2 regions of the Streptomyces sp. NPDC001135 genome follow, and region 1 is predicted to be linked to the other one. Evidence: riboswitches for the same ligand, from Rfam matches in the RefSeq annotation. Region 1 holds a riboswitch; the other holds the start of a gene.

Evidence for each region. Region 1 has a riboswitch for guanidine ahead of sugE (quaternary ammonium compound efflux SMR transporter SugE). Riboswitches for the same ligand answer to the same signal wherever they lie in the genome.
Region 2: it holds a riboswitch for guanidine, as region 1 does, so the genes downstream of both, ACWC94_RS07970 (MBL fold metallo-hydrolase) here and sugE (quaternary ammonium compound efflux SMR transporter SugE) in region 1, are expected to answer to the same signal.

What each region holds. Positions count from the first base shown of each region.
Region 1 is NZ_JBSFKD010000002.1:905-7,538, reverse strand. Features, by position in the region: gene ACWC94_RS03065 (DUF445 domain-containing protein) at 1-767, opposite strand, end outside; gene ACWC94_RS03060 (SGNH/GDSL hydrolase family protein) at 976-2,310, shown strand; gene rdgB (RdgB/HAM1 family non-canonical purine NTP pyrophosphatase) at 2,337-2,939, shown strand; tRNA gene ACWC94_RS03050 (tRNA-Leu) at 2,944-3,030, opposite strand; gene bcp (thioredoxin-dependent thiol peroxidase) at 3,078-3,545, opposite strand; gene ACWC94_RS03040 (DUF3618 domain-containing protein) at 3,639-3,968, shown strand; gene ACWC94_RS03035 (GroES family chaperonin) at 4,012-4,371, shown strand; guanidine-III (ykkC-III) riboswitch at 4,439-4,507, shown strand; gene sugE (quaternary ammonium compound efflux SMR transporter SugE) at 4,547-4,867, shown strand; gene ACWC94_RS03025 (transglycosylase domain-containing protein) at 4,885-6,634, opposite strand, start outside.
Region 2 is NZ_JBSFKD010000004.1:192,208-198,841, forward strand. Features, by position in the region: gene ACWC94_RS07950 (hypothetical protein) at 1-79, opposite strand, end outside; gene ACWC94_RS07955 (LysR family transcriptional regulator) at 229-1,209, shown strand; gene ACWC94_RS07960 (M4 family metallopeptidase) at 1,356-2,957, shown strand; gene ACWC94_RS07965 (alkaline phosphatase family protein) at 3,080-3,964, opposite strand; guanidine-III (ykkC-III) riboswitch at 4,231-4,298, shown strand; gene ACWC94_RS07970 (MBL fold metallo-hydrolase) at 4,311-5,207, shown strand; gene ACWC94_RS07975 (oxidoreductase) at 5,373-6,200, opposite strand; gene ACWC94_RS07980 (MerR family transcriptional regulator) at 6,295-6,634, shown strand, end outside.

The DNA of each region.
Region 1 (6,634 bases):
ACCCGCTCGCCGACCCTGCGGTCCACGAACCGCGGCGTCCAGCCGGGCGCGCCGCCCTCCACGGCCACCATCACGTCGTCGCGGTGCAGTACCAGCCAGTCGTGCGCACGGGCCACCACCAGATCCACCACCCGCCGGTGCCCGCCGTCGGCGACGATCCGTTCCAGCGTCTTGCCGATGCCCGGCGCGATCTCCTGCGCGTTCGCCCGCCGGGTGATCGCCTCACCGACGACCGCCTGCACGTCCGAGTCCCTGAGGACCGTCAGCGCACCCCGCAACGCCGTGGCCAGCTCCGCCGTCACCCGGTCCGCGTGCTCCGGCTCGGCCAGCCACGCCCCGAGCCGGCTGCCGATGCCCACCGCGCGCAACCGCTGCCGTACGACGTCCTCGGAGAGGAAGTTCTCGCCGACGAACTCCCCCAGCGAGACACCCAGCTGGTCCTTCTTGGTGGGGATGATCGCGGTGTGCGGAATGGGCAGCCCCAGCGGGTGGCGGAAGAGCGCGGTGACCGCGAACCAGTCGGCCAGCGCGCCCACCATGCCGGCCTCCGCCGCGGCGGCCACATACCCCGCCCAGGGGCCGGCGCCCTCGTGCGCGGCGACCTTGGCCAGGACGTAGACCACCGCCACGAACAGCAGCATGGCCGTCGCCGTGAGCTTCATCCGCCGCACCCCGCGCCGGCGCTCCTCGTCGGCCGGGGTGAAGGCCGTCATGGTCTTGTACGACACACCCCGCGCCGGCGCCGTTCCGGTCTCCGTAGGTCCCATCAGCTCCACCCGTTCAGCTCCACCCGGTCGGTGATCCCGCCCACAATTGTCCCTTCCTGACCGACTCCCGGAACGGAAAACGAGTTCCCGGCGTCTGTCAGAGCGGGGGATTGGGCAGGGCCCTGACAGGTCTCGCCGGCCCATGACGCATCATGGGCTCGTCAAGATCGGAGCTTTGAGCTCCCATCCCGAGGAGAACAACACAAGCATGACCAAGCGTCATGGTTATGCGGTGCTCAGCGCGCTCGTCGCCCTGGTGCTGGCCGTGTCCGCCGCCATCTACCTCACCGTGGCCGCCGACGACGGCACCCCGCGCGGCACTCTCGCCGACAACCGCCCCCACCACGGCTCCTCCGTCGCCCCCGCCTCCACCGGCACCTGGGTCGGCGCCTGGGCCACCGCCCCGGTCGGCGGCGAGCCCGGCACCGAGACCACGGGCCTCGCGGGCCACTCGGTGCGCAACATCGTCCACACGAGCACCGGCGGTACGAGCGCCCGGATCACCCTCTCCAACCTCTACGGCCAGGCCCCGCTGACCCTCACGCACGCCTCGATCGCCCTGTCCGCGGGGGACGCCACCGCCGCGGCCGACCCGGACTCGATGCGCCGCCTCACCTTCGACGGCGCCACCGGCGTCGTCATACCCGCCGGCGGACAGATCACCAGCGACGCCGTACGCCTCACCGTCCCGCACGACAGCGACGTCCTGGTCACCACCTACTCCCCCACCCCGTCCGGCCCGGTCACCTACCACCCGCACGCACGGCAGATCTCCTACGTCGCCGACGGCGACCGCACCGAGGACTCCACCGGCACCCCGTACACCGAACAGACGCCGTACTGGCGCTACCTGACCGGCCTCGACGTCCTCAGCAACGAGGCCGACGGCACCGTCGTCGTCTTCGGCGACTCCATCACCGACGGCATCACCTCCACCACCGGCGCCAACCACCGCTGGCCGGACCTCCTCGCGGGCCGACTGCGCACCGCGCTCGAGGGCGGCCGGCACCTGCCGCGCTACAGCGTGGTGAACGAGGGCATCAGCGGCAACCAGGTCCTGGCCGACGGCCTCGGCCGTCCCCCCGAGAACCAGGCCGGACTCGCCCGCTTCGGCCGCGACGCGCTCTCCCACCCGGGCGTCAAGGTCGCCGTCATCGACCTGGGCATCAACGACATCCTGCGCAACCCCGACCTCGCCGACCCGAACCGCATCCTCAACGGCCTGCGCACCCTGGTCCGCCAGGCCCACGCACGCGGCCTGAAGGTCGTCGGCGCCACACTGACGCCCTTCCAGGGCCACCGCGGCTACACCCCGGCCCGCGAGGCGGTACGCCAGCAGATCAACGCACAGATCCGGTCCGGCGGCGTCTACGACGCGGTCGTCGACTTCGACAGCGCCCTCCGCGACCCCTACGCCCCCCACCGCCTCCGCCCCGACTACGACTCCGGCGACCACCTGCACCCCAGCGACCTGGGCTTCGGCAGGATGGCCGAGGTGTTCGACCTGGGCACCCTCAACGGCGCGGGCCAGGCGGAGCTGTGAGGGCGGGGCGAGGAATACTGGCGGGCATGACCCGCTTGATCCTCGCCACCCGCAACGCCGGAAAGATCACCGAACTGAGGGCCATCCTGGCCGAAGCAGGCCTGCCGCATGAACTCGTCGGTGCGGATGCCTACCCGGACATCCCCGACGTGAAGGAGACCGGCGTCACCTTCGCCGAGAACGCCCTGCTCAAGGCACACGCCCTCGCCCAGGCCACCGGGCTGCCCGCCGTCGCCGACGACTCCGGCCTCTGCGTCGACGTCCTCAACGGCGCCCCCGGCATCTTCTCCGCCCGCTGGGCCGGCCGCCACGGCGACGACAAGGCCAACCTGGACCTCCTCCTGGCCCAGCTCGCCGACATCGCGGAGGAGCACCGGGGGGCGCACTTCGCGTGCGCGGCGGCCCTGGCGCTGCCGGACGGGAGGGAGCGGGTGGTCGAGGGCCGGCTCCGGGGCGTCCTCCGTCACGCCCCGGTCGGCACGAACGGCTTCGGCTACGACCCGATCCTCCAGCCGGAGGGCGAGACGCGGACGTGCGCCGAGCTGAGCCCGGAGGAGAAGAACGCGATCAGCCATCGGGGGGAGGCGTTCCGGGCGTTGGTGCCGGTCGTCCGGGAGCTGCTCGACTGAACTCTGGTGCGGCCGGAGGGACTCGAACCCTCACGGGAGTTACCCCACTGGGACCTAAACCCAGCGTGACTGCCAATTCCACCACGGCCGCGTGGTACTGCCCGGCCATGCTAGCGGCCGGGCAGTGGGACCCGTCGGTCAGATGCCCAGATCCTTGATGATCTTTGCCACGTGGCCCGTGGCGCGGACGTTGTACAGGGCCCGTTCGACCTTGCCCTCCTCGTCCACGACGATCGTGGAGCGGATGACGCCCAGGTAGGTCTTGCCGTAGTTCTTCTTCTCGCCGTACGCGCCGTAGGCCTCGGTGACCTTCTTCTCCGGGTCGGCCAGCAGTGTGACCTCGAGGGATTCCTTGTCGCGGAACTTGGCCAGCTTCTCCGGGGTGTCGGGCGAGATGCCGATGACGTCGTAGCCGGCGCCGGCCAGGACCTCCAGGTTGTCGGTGAAGTCGCAGGCCTGCTTGGTGCAGCCGGGGGTCAGGGCGGCCGGGTAGAAGTAGACGATGACCTTGCGGCCCTTGTGTGACGCGAGGGATACGTCGTTGCCGTCGGCGTCGGGGAGGGTGAAGGCGGGGGCCACGTCCCCCGGCTGGAGTCGCTCGCTCATCGGGCCAGGGTAACCGGGGGGCCTTGCGGTGCGCCGGGCGCAGAAGCTGACAGACTGTCCGGGACAGCATCAGGAGACTTCGGAGGCCGTACGGTGGCGGACACGTCGGACACCAGAACCCCGGCGCAGATCGAGGCGGACATCAAGCGCCGCCGTGAAGTGCTGGCCGAGACGCTCGACGAGATCGGGGTGCGGGTGCATCCGAAGACGATCGTCGGGGATGCCAAGGCCAAGGTCGTCGCGAACATCGATCACACGGTCGGCCGGGCGTACGTCCAGGTCAATCGCGTGGTGAGTGAGGTGCGGGCGCAGTTCGTCGACGAGAAGGGCGGGCTGCGGGTGGAGCGGGTCGTGCCGGTCGCGCTGCTGGCCGTCGGCGTCGTCGGGCTGCTCACCGTGGGCTCGCGGCGGCGCAAGGGCTGACCCGGGCGCGTACGGGCAGGGCGAGGACAGGTAGGTTCGAGGCGTGAGCGCCAACAGAAACCAGCACAGCACCCCTCATCACGACAAGCTCCCGATCCGGATGCTGCACGACCGGGTTCTGGTCAAGCAGGAGACCGGTGAGGGCGAGCGGCGGTCGGGGGGCGGCATTCTGATTCCCGCCACCGCGGCGGTCGGACGGCGGCTGGCCTGGGCCGAGGTCGTCGCGGTCGGGCAGAACGTACGGACCGTGGAGCCGGGTGACCGGGTCCTGTTCGACCCGGAGGACCGGGCCGAGGTCGAGGTGCGGGGTGTGGCGTACGTGCTCATGCGCGAGCGGGATCTGCACGCCGTGGCCGCGGACCGGTTCGAGGGGTCGGAGGACTCCACGGGTCTGTACCTGTAACGGGGCCTGGCTGTAATTCGGCAGCGCGAAGGGGCCGGTGACGACGCTCACCGGCCCCTTCGCGCTGCCTTTGCTATGTTCGGGAGCGAGCCCGACGAGACGCGCCGTACCGGGATGCAGGCAAAGACGACGCACCGCGAGAAGAGAGTCGTCGTTCGTCCTGGAGGTGCCTGTCGTGGCCTGGGTGGTGTTGGTCGTCGCCGGTCTGCTGGAAGTGGGCTGGTCGATCGGGATGAAGTACACCGAGGGCTTCACCCGGCTGGTGCCCAGTGTGTGCACCGGTGCCGGGATCGTCGCCAGCATGGTCCTGTTGTCGTACGCCGCGAAGTCGCTGCCCATCGGTACCGCCTACGGCGTGTGGGTGGGCATCGGGGCGGCCGGTGCGGCGGTGCTCGGCATGGTGGTGCTGGGTGAGCCGGTCACCGCCGCCCGGGTCTTCTTCGTGTGTCTGCTGCTGGTCGCCGTGGTGGGGCTGAAGGCGACCAGCGGTCACTGACCGGGAGCGGTCGGACGTCAGGTGACGGGGCCGCCTCCGGGGCCGGCGGTCGTACCGGTCGTATTGCCGGCGTCGGTGGCACCGCCGGTGTCCGTACCGCCGCCGGTGGTGTCGCCCCCGGTCGTGTCGCCGCCGGTGGTGTCACCGCCCGTGGGGTCCCCACCGGTGGTGGTGCCGCCGCCGGTGGTGGGGGTCCCGGTGGTGCCGCCGGTGGTGGTGCCCGTGGTGTCACCGCCGGTGGTCGCGCCGCCGGTGGTGGGGGTCCCGGTGGTGGTGCCGCCGCCGGTCGGGCTCGCGGTCGCTCCGCCGTTGCCCGGGCCGCCGCCGGTGGTCGTACCGCCGGTGTTCTGGTTGCCGGTGGTGCCCGGCTGGGCGGAGGAGCCGGTGCTGGGCGGCTGGGGCTGGTCGGCGCCCTGCTGCAGCTGCAGGTCGAAGTCGCTCGCCGGGGTGCCCTTGAGGGCCGTGCGCGTGTACTGGGCCCAGATCTGGGTGGGCGGGCCGCCGCCGTTCATACGGGGCTGGCCGAGGGCGCCGTACAGCGGCATGTGCTTGGCGGTCACCGGGTCCTGGCCCATGACGGAGACGACCGTGGCCAGGTCGGGGGTGTAGCCCGCGAACCAGGCGGCGGTGTCGTTCTCGGCGGTGCCGGTCTTGCCGGCCGCCGGGCGGTCCGCGTCCTGCGCGGCGACGGCGGTGCCGTTGTCGACGACGCTCTGCAGCATCGACGTGGTGGTGTCGGCGGCCTCCCGGCTGACGGCCTGCTTGACCGGCTGGTCGGGCAGCGACACGTCCTTGGTGCCGTCCTTGGTGATCTTCTCGATCAGGGTGTACGTGCCGTGCTTGCCGTGGTTGGCGATCGTCGCGTACGCCTCGGCCATGTCCAGGACACTGGCGGTGGCGGTGCCGAGCGCCATCGACGGGGACGGGTACAGGTCCGGGGTGTCGGCCGGGATACCGAGGTCGATCGCGGTCTGCTTGACCTTGGACGGGCCGACGTCGGCGGCCATCTGCGCGTAGACGGAGTTCACGGACAGGTCCGTCGCCTTGGTGACGGTGATCGGTCCGTACGACTTCTGGTCCTCGTTCTCCGGGTTGTAGGGCGCGCCGCTCCAGCCCTCGACGAGCCGCTTGTTGGTGCCGTCGTACACGGTGTTCGGGGTGATGGTGCGGCCGTCCTGGGTGGTGGAGCCGTTCTGCACCGCCGAGGTGAACACGAGGGGCTTGAAGGTGGAGCCGACCTGGAAGTCACCGCGGGTCGCGCCGTTGGTGTACTGCTTCACGTAGTCGATGCCGCCGTACATGGCGACGACCTTGCCGGTCTTCGGGTCGATGGAGGCGCCGCCCGCGCGGACGTACTTGTCCTTCGGGTTGTTCTTCTTGTCCAGCTTGGACATCAGCTGGTCGTCGACCGCCTTGACGAAGGCGTCCTGCTTGTTCTTCTGGATGGTGGTGGTGATGCGGTAGCCGCCGGCGGCGAGCTGGTCGGCGTCGAGGATGTTGTTCGCGGCCAGGTAGTGCTTGATCGCGTCCACGAGGTAGCCGCGCTGGCCGGACAGGCCGGTGGAGACCGTCTGTTCCTTCGGCATGGGGAACTTCATGCCGGCGCGCTTGGACTCGCTGAGCCAGCCCTTCTTGACCATGCCGTCCAGGACGTAGTTCCAGCGGGCGACGGCCGCGGCCTTGTTCTCCGGGTGGGCGACGACGTCGTACTCGCTGGGCGCGTTGACGAGCGCGGCGAGGTAGGCGGCGCGGGCCGGGTCGAGGTCC
Region 2 (6,634 bases), on a different contig from region 1:
TGCACGGCCGTCCGTCGTCCTCCACGACGTCGTGCACGACGATCAAAGAGGGGGGCGGCGGGTCAGTGAAGCTGGCCATGTGACTTCAGTCACCTCGCGGTGGTTTTGCCATCCCGTGCTTGCCACCCCCGCGGGCCCGTCGGACTCTTGGTCACCATGCCGTCGGGCAATGGGTTCTGCTGGTCACGGGGGGTGCAGAGATCCCCACGCGCTGAGCGGGGAAGGGTCATGCACCTCGAGTTCCGGCACCTCCGTATCCTGCTCACGGTCGCCGAGGCCGGCAGCATCCGGAAGGCCGCCGCACGGCTGCAACTCTCCCAGCCGGCCACGAGCGCCCAGCTGAAGCGGATCGAACACGAGCTGGGCGGACCCCTCTTCATCCGCGGCGCCGACGGTGTGAAGCCGAACGAGAACGGGCAGTACGTCCTGCGCTGCGCCCGTGACCTCGTCGTCGGCTTCGACCGGCTGCGCGAGCACGCGCGATCGGCGGCCGAGGCGGACAGGCAGGCCACCGCCCCGCTCAGGGCGGGCGGAACCGCCGCCCCCCTGGTGTCCCTGCTGGTCTCCGCCCTCTTCGAACTCGTTCCGGAACGACGGCTCACCATAGATGCCCGCCGTTCCGTGCACACCCTGATGAAATCGCTGAGTCTGTCGAAATGCGACATCGCGGTGTTCGGTGAGTTCCCCGGCTTCCCCCTGCCGGTCGGCGAGTCGGTGGCGACGCGCACACTGCTGCGCGAACCGGTCTTCGTCCTGCTCGCCGAGGACCACCCGCTGGCGTACCAGGAAACGGTCGGTCTCCATGAGCTGGCGGGGGAGGACTGGGTCATGCCGGAGGCCGACGAGAGCGGTGTCCACGCGTACCTGCATCTCACCTGCCAGGCAGCCGGGTTCACTCCGCGCATCGCCCACGTGACGCCGGACCTTTCCGTGGCGCAGATCCTGGTCGCCGGCCGGCGCGCCGTCTGCGGCGTATGGCCGACCGCCGATGTCTCGCCCCAGGGGACCGTGCAGCGGCCGCTCGTGGACGTCCCGTTCCACCGGCGCCTGCTGCTGGCCTGGAACACCGACTCGGTTCCGCCCGGGCTCGTCGACGCCGCGTGCGAGCGTCTGCTGGCCGCCTACCTGTCGCTGGTGCGGCAGCGGCCGCAGTACATGGCCTGGTGGGAGGACGGGGGCGAGGAGTTCGCCCTGGGCGAGCGCGGGTGACCGGCCGGGCCCACGACTGCGCACACCTATAGCTCCCGAGTTGTATCCCAGATGAAGTCACGTCAGGGACATGCCATTTGTTGAACACTTCGCGTCAACGTCCAAGGACGTCGTCACCCCACGACGAGCGAAGGATTCACCCCGTCATGACCCGTCCCCTTCTTGCTCTTTCCGCGATGGTCGCAGCCGGAGTCGTCACCACAGGAGCCCTGGCCGTACCGGCGCACTCGCAGACCCATGCGGTACAGCGCGGAACATCCGTCCGCGACACGGCGATATCCCAGGCCAAGGCGAACGTGACCCGGCATTCCGGCACCTTCGGATTCGGCCCCGGCCAGACCCTCCACGTGAAGGACGTCGTGATCGACAACGACGGCACCCAGCACGTCCGCTTCGAGCGGACCTACCGTGGCCTCCCCGTCGTCGGCGGCGACTTCGTCGTCCACCAGAGAGCCGACGGCTCGCTCCGGGGATCCACCCGCGCCAAGGCCCACGAGGTGGCGCTCAAGTCCGTCACCCCCACCGTCGACGCCAGAGGCACCGCGGCCGGCGCCCTGAAGCGCTCGCACGGTTTGGTACGCAACGCCAGGACCACCCCCGAGCTGATCGTGTGGGCCGCCGACGGCACCCCGCGCCTGGCCTGGCGCACCACCGTGCAGGGCCTGGGTGACAAGGGCCAGCCGCACGGCGAGGTCTTCGTCACCGACGCCACCACCGGCGCGGCGATCGAGAACTACGACGCCGAGCACGAGGCGACCGGCACCGGCCACTCCGAGTACACCGGTGACGTCCGCATCGACACCACCCAGCAGGCCGACGGCACCTTCGCCCTGATCGATCCGGTGCGCGGCCACATCACCAAGGACGCGCACAACCTCTCGTCCTCGTCCCTGAAAAGCTCCTCCGGCACCCTGTTCACCGACGCCGACGACATCTGGGGCGACGGCAGGAAGTTCTCCGCCGACCGCGCCACGGCCGCCGTCGACGCGCACGCCAACACCGCGGAGACGTTCGACTACTACAAGACGACCTTCGGCCGCAACGGCATCAAGAACGACGGCCGCGGTGCCACCGTCTTCGTCCACGTCGGCACCAACTGGGACAACGCCCAGTGGTCGGACTCCTGCTTCTGCATGATGACCGGCGACGGCAACGGCACCACCGACCCCGAGCAGGTCGACCTCGACACCATGGGCCACGAGATGACCCACGGCGTCACCTCGGCCACCGCCAACCTGCGCTACAGCGGTGAGTCCGGCGGCCTGAACGAGGCCACCAGCGACATCCTCGGCACCATGGTCGAGTGGTACGCCGACAACCCGGTCGACACCCCCGACTACCTCTTCAGCGACCAGTCCACCCCGCCGTGGCTGCGCCGCTTCGACAAGCCGTCCCTGGACGGCCGTTCCGCCGACTGCTGGTCGAAGTCGGTCGGCCGCCTCGACGTGCACTACTCCTCGGGCGTCGGCAACCACTGGTTCTACCTCGCGAGCGAGGGGAGCGGCGCCAAGAACGTCAACGGCGTCTCCTACAACAGCCCCACCTGCAACGGCTCCACCGTCACCGGCATCGGCAACCAGAAGGCCTCCGCCATCTGGTACCGGGCGCTGACCGTCTACATGACCTCCACCACGGACTACAAGGGCGCCCGCACCGCGACTCTGAACGCGGCGAAGGACCTCTACGGCGCCACCAGCCCCGAGTACGCCACCGTGGCCGCGGCCTGGAGCGCGGTCAACGTCCTCTGACGCACCGACGCACCGCCTGATCGGCGGCCGTCCCGGACGAACACGACCGCCGCCTCCCGGGAGGCGGCGGTCCTGGCTGTGTCACGGCCGGCGGTCGGCTTGGCGCGGGGTCCGCCCCGAGGTCAGTTCCAGATGCCGGCGATGTCGGAGGCGGTGGCCGCGGCCCCGGCGTGGGTCGTCAGGCCGGCCAGGTCCTCAAGGGTGCGCAGCGTGTCGTAGTGGTTGTAGTGCGTCGAGGTGGAGCTGCCCGGTGCGACGTGGGCACCGTAGAACACGGTGGCGATGTGGTTGCTGTGCGAGCTGTCGTCCTCGTCGAAGGTGACCGCCAGGATGCTGTTGTGCGTCTGGGCCCAGGTGGCGTAGGCACTGAGGTTGTTCTTCAGCCACGTGTCGCCCGTCGTGATGGAGCAGTCGTGCATGTCGTTGCACAGGTTCGGGGTGACGAAGGAGATCTTCGGCAGGGTCGTGAAGTCCGTCGGGAACTGCGTGAACGTGTGCGCCGTGTTCAGGGGAACGTTGCTGAAGGCGAACCAGGGGTTGTGCTTGCGGGCGTACTTGGTGGCGGAGTTGGTGCACACCGTGGAGCCCTGGGAGGGCAGGCCCTCGTTGTAGCTGCCCCAGGTCCTGCCGGCGGCGATGAGCTCGGAGCCGAGGTTCGCGGCGCTGCTGAACTGCGGGGTGTAGCAGTTGTCGTTGGTGATGCCCTGGTTGTTTCCGGAGAACAGGTCCAGGTAGTTGGGCTGGCTGGGGTGGGTGATGGCGAAGGAGTTGGTGAGGTTGCCGCCGCCGGCCTTCAGCGTGTTGTTCAGGTACGGGGCGCTCGTGCCGCCGATGACCTGTTCGTAGGAGTGGTTCTCGAACACCACCACGACCACGTGGTCGGGTGCGGGAAGTGCGGCGGCCTGCGCGGCCGGCGCGGCCACCCACACCCCGACCAGGGCGGCGGGGAGGGCGGTGACGAGGGAGAACGCCCGGCGCGAGCGCTTGATGCAGGACAGCAAGGACACGGTGGACCTCCTGAGTGGGCGGAGAGCGGCGAGGTTGTCCACTGATCAGGTCCTTTCTGATCAGGCGGTAGGAGACTAGAGCCGGGCGGTCGGGGCCTTCAGGTGACTGTCGGTGAAAACCGGTCAAACAGCCGTTGGCTGCCGGGGACCCATCCACCTTCCGTATTCACCTTCCGGAGGGTTGCACCGGTCGTCGCACCGCCACGCGACGGGTGCGCCCGTCGGCCTCCCACAGAGCAGCCGGTCAGCGCCGTGGTAGCGTCGCCGCGGAGGCTCACAGGTGCCTGCCCCGGACGAGATGTGCGCCGTACCCGGCCCGCCAAGACGACGCACCCCAGGAGGCGTCATGGACGCAGGCGGACCCTTCCTCGATGTCGCCGGCCACGTACCCCGGCCCCGGGAGCTGGACGTCCGCTGGATCCACGGCTCGCCGTCGGCCAAGCACAACACCGACCCGGACATCCAGGTCCACGCGTACGACGAGCACACGTTCATCCTGCGGCAGAACATGGCGGTCGACTACGAGGCGCCGTTCCTGTTCCTGCTGTTCGGAAACGCCCGGGCGGTGTTGCTGGACACCGGCGCCACCGCTTCCGCCGAGTTCTTCCCCTTGCGCCGGGTCGTCGACGAGCTCATCGACGACTGGCTCACCAGAAACCCCCGGCAGGGCTATCACCTGCTGGTGCTGCACACCCATCCCCACGGCGACCACATCGCGGGCGACGGCCAGTTCGCCGACCGCCCCCACACCACGGTGGTCGGGGCCGACCTCGCCACCGCCTGGCGGTACTTCGGATTCGACGAGGACCCCGCCTCCGTGGCACGGGTCGATCTGGGAGGCCGCGTGCTCGAGTGCCTCGCGACCCCGGGGCACCACGAGGCAGCGGTCACCTTCTACGACCCGTGGGCCGGCTTCCTGCTGACCGGTGACACGGTCTACCCCGGCCGGCTCTACGTCCAGGACTGGTCCGCCTTCGCCCGAACCATCGACCGTCTGATCGAGTTCTCCGGACGCCGACCGGTCACCCACGTCCTGGGCTGCCACATCGAGATGACCACGGAACCGGGCGTGGACTACCCGGTCCGCACCACCTACCAGCCCGACGAGCCGCCGCTCCAGATGACCACCGGTCACCTGCGGGAAATCCGCGCCGCACTCGACGAGATCGGCGACCGGCCCCGCCGGCTCGCCTTCCCGCGCTTCGTCATCTGGCCGGTCGGTCAGGGGCGCTCGACGACGTGATGCCCGACAGCCGGCAGGCATGAAGCCTCTGGTCGGCGGTGCCGGTGCCGCACTGGCTCCGGACCGGTCGTGTGCGCACGCCGGTAGGAGCCGCCGCGTGGCTTCTTCGCCGGATGCGGGATACCGATGCCGGCGCCCTGACAGCCCGCACCGGCGCCCTGAGACTCAGATGGCGGTGGAGAGCGCCACGTGCCGCCATCCGTCGAGTTCACGCCGCACCAGATCCAGCTTCGCCTCGACACGCTCGACCGCGTCCGCACCCAACTGCAGGCGCAGCGGGGGTTCGGCGGCCTCGGTGACGTCGACGACGGCTTTGGCCGCCTTGACCGGATCTCCTGGCTGACGCCCGGCGTTCCCGGCCAGTGCCTCGCGCACCGGACCCGCGCCCGCGGCGTAGTCCACGAGGGAGGCCGGTTCGACCCGGAGGCTCGAGCTGTTGAGGAAGTCGGTGCGAAATCCGCCCGGCTCGACGACCGTGACACGGACGCCGAGCGGTGCCAGCTCGCCGTGCAGTGCCTCGGAGATGCCCTCGAGGGCGAACTTCGACGCGCCGTACAGGCCCACGGCCGGAGCGGTGGCGAAACCGCCCACGGAGCCGATGTTCAAGACATGTCCGGATCGCTGGGCACGCAACGTCGGCAGGGTCGCCCGCAACGTGTTGAGCACGCCGAACACGTTGACGTCGAAGAGATCCCGGACTGCCTTGTCGGACACCTCCTCGATCGCGCCCACGAGGCCGTAACCGGCGTTGTTGACGACGACGTCGATCCGGCCGAACTCCGCCAGCCCGGCCTCCACAGCGGCGTTCAACTGCCCCGGCTCGGTCACGTCCGCGTTCACCGCCAGCAACCCGTCCGGCTTCTCCGGGTACGCCCGGAGCACCGCCGACACGTCCCTCGCCGTGGCGATCACACTGTGCCCTCGGTCCAACGCCTCACGGGTGATCTCCGCGCCGAGCCCGCGCGATGCACCGGTGACCAACCAAACGCTCATCGTTCTCCCTCGTTCCGACCGCCGATCGGCCGACAGCTCGACGCTAGAAGCTAGAGTCGGGTCTAGATCAAGAGCTGTCTGACGGGGGTCGCTCATGGACCTGAGCATCGGTGAGGTGGCGGAACGCAGTGGGCTGAGCGTTCACGCCCTGCGGTTCTACGAGCGGGAGGGCCTGTTCGCCAACCCGGTGCGCCGCCTGTCCAACGGCCGGCGGATCTACCACGAGGAAGATCTGGAGTGGCTGGCGATCTGCACGAAGCTGCGCTCATCCGGTATGTCACTGGCGACGATCCGGCGATACATCGAGCTGGCCCGCCAGGGCCCGGGCAACGAACACGAGCGGCTGGAGTTGCTGCGCCGGCACGAAAGCCATGTGGAGGCGCAGATCCGGGACCTGCAAGAGGCCTTGGACGTGATGCGGAACAAGGTGAGGA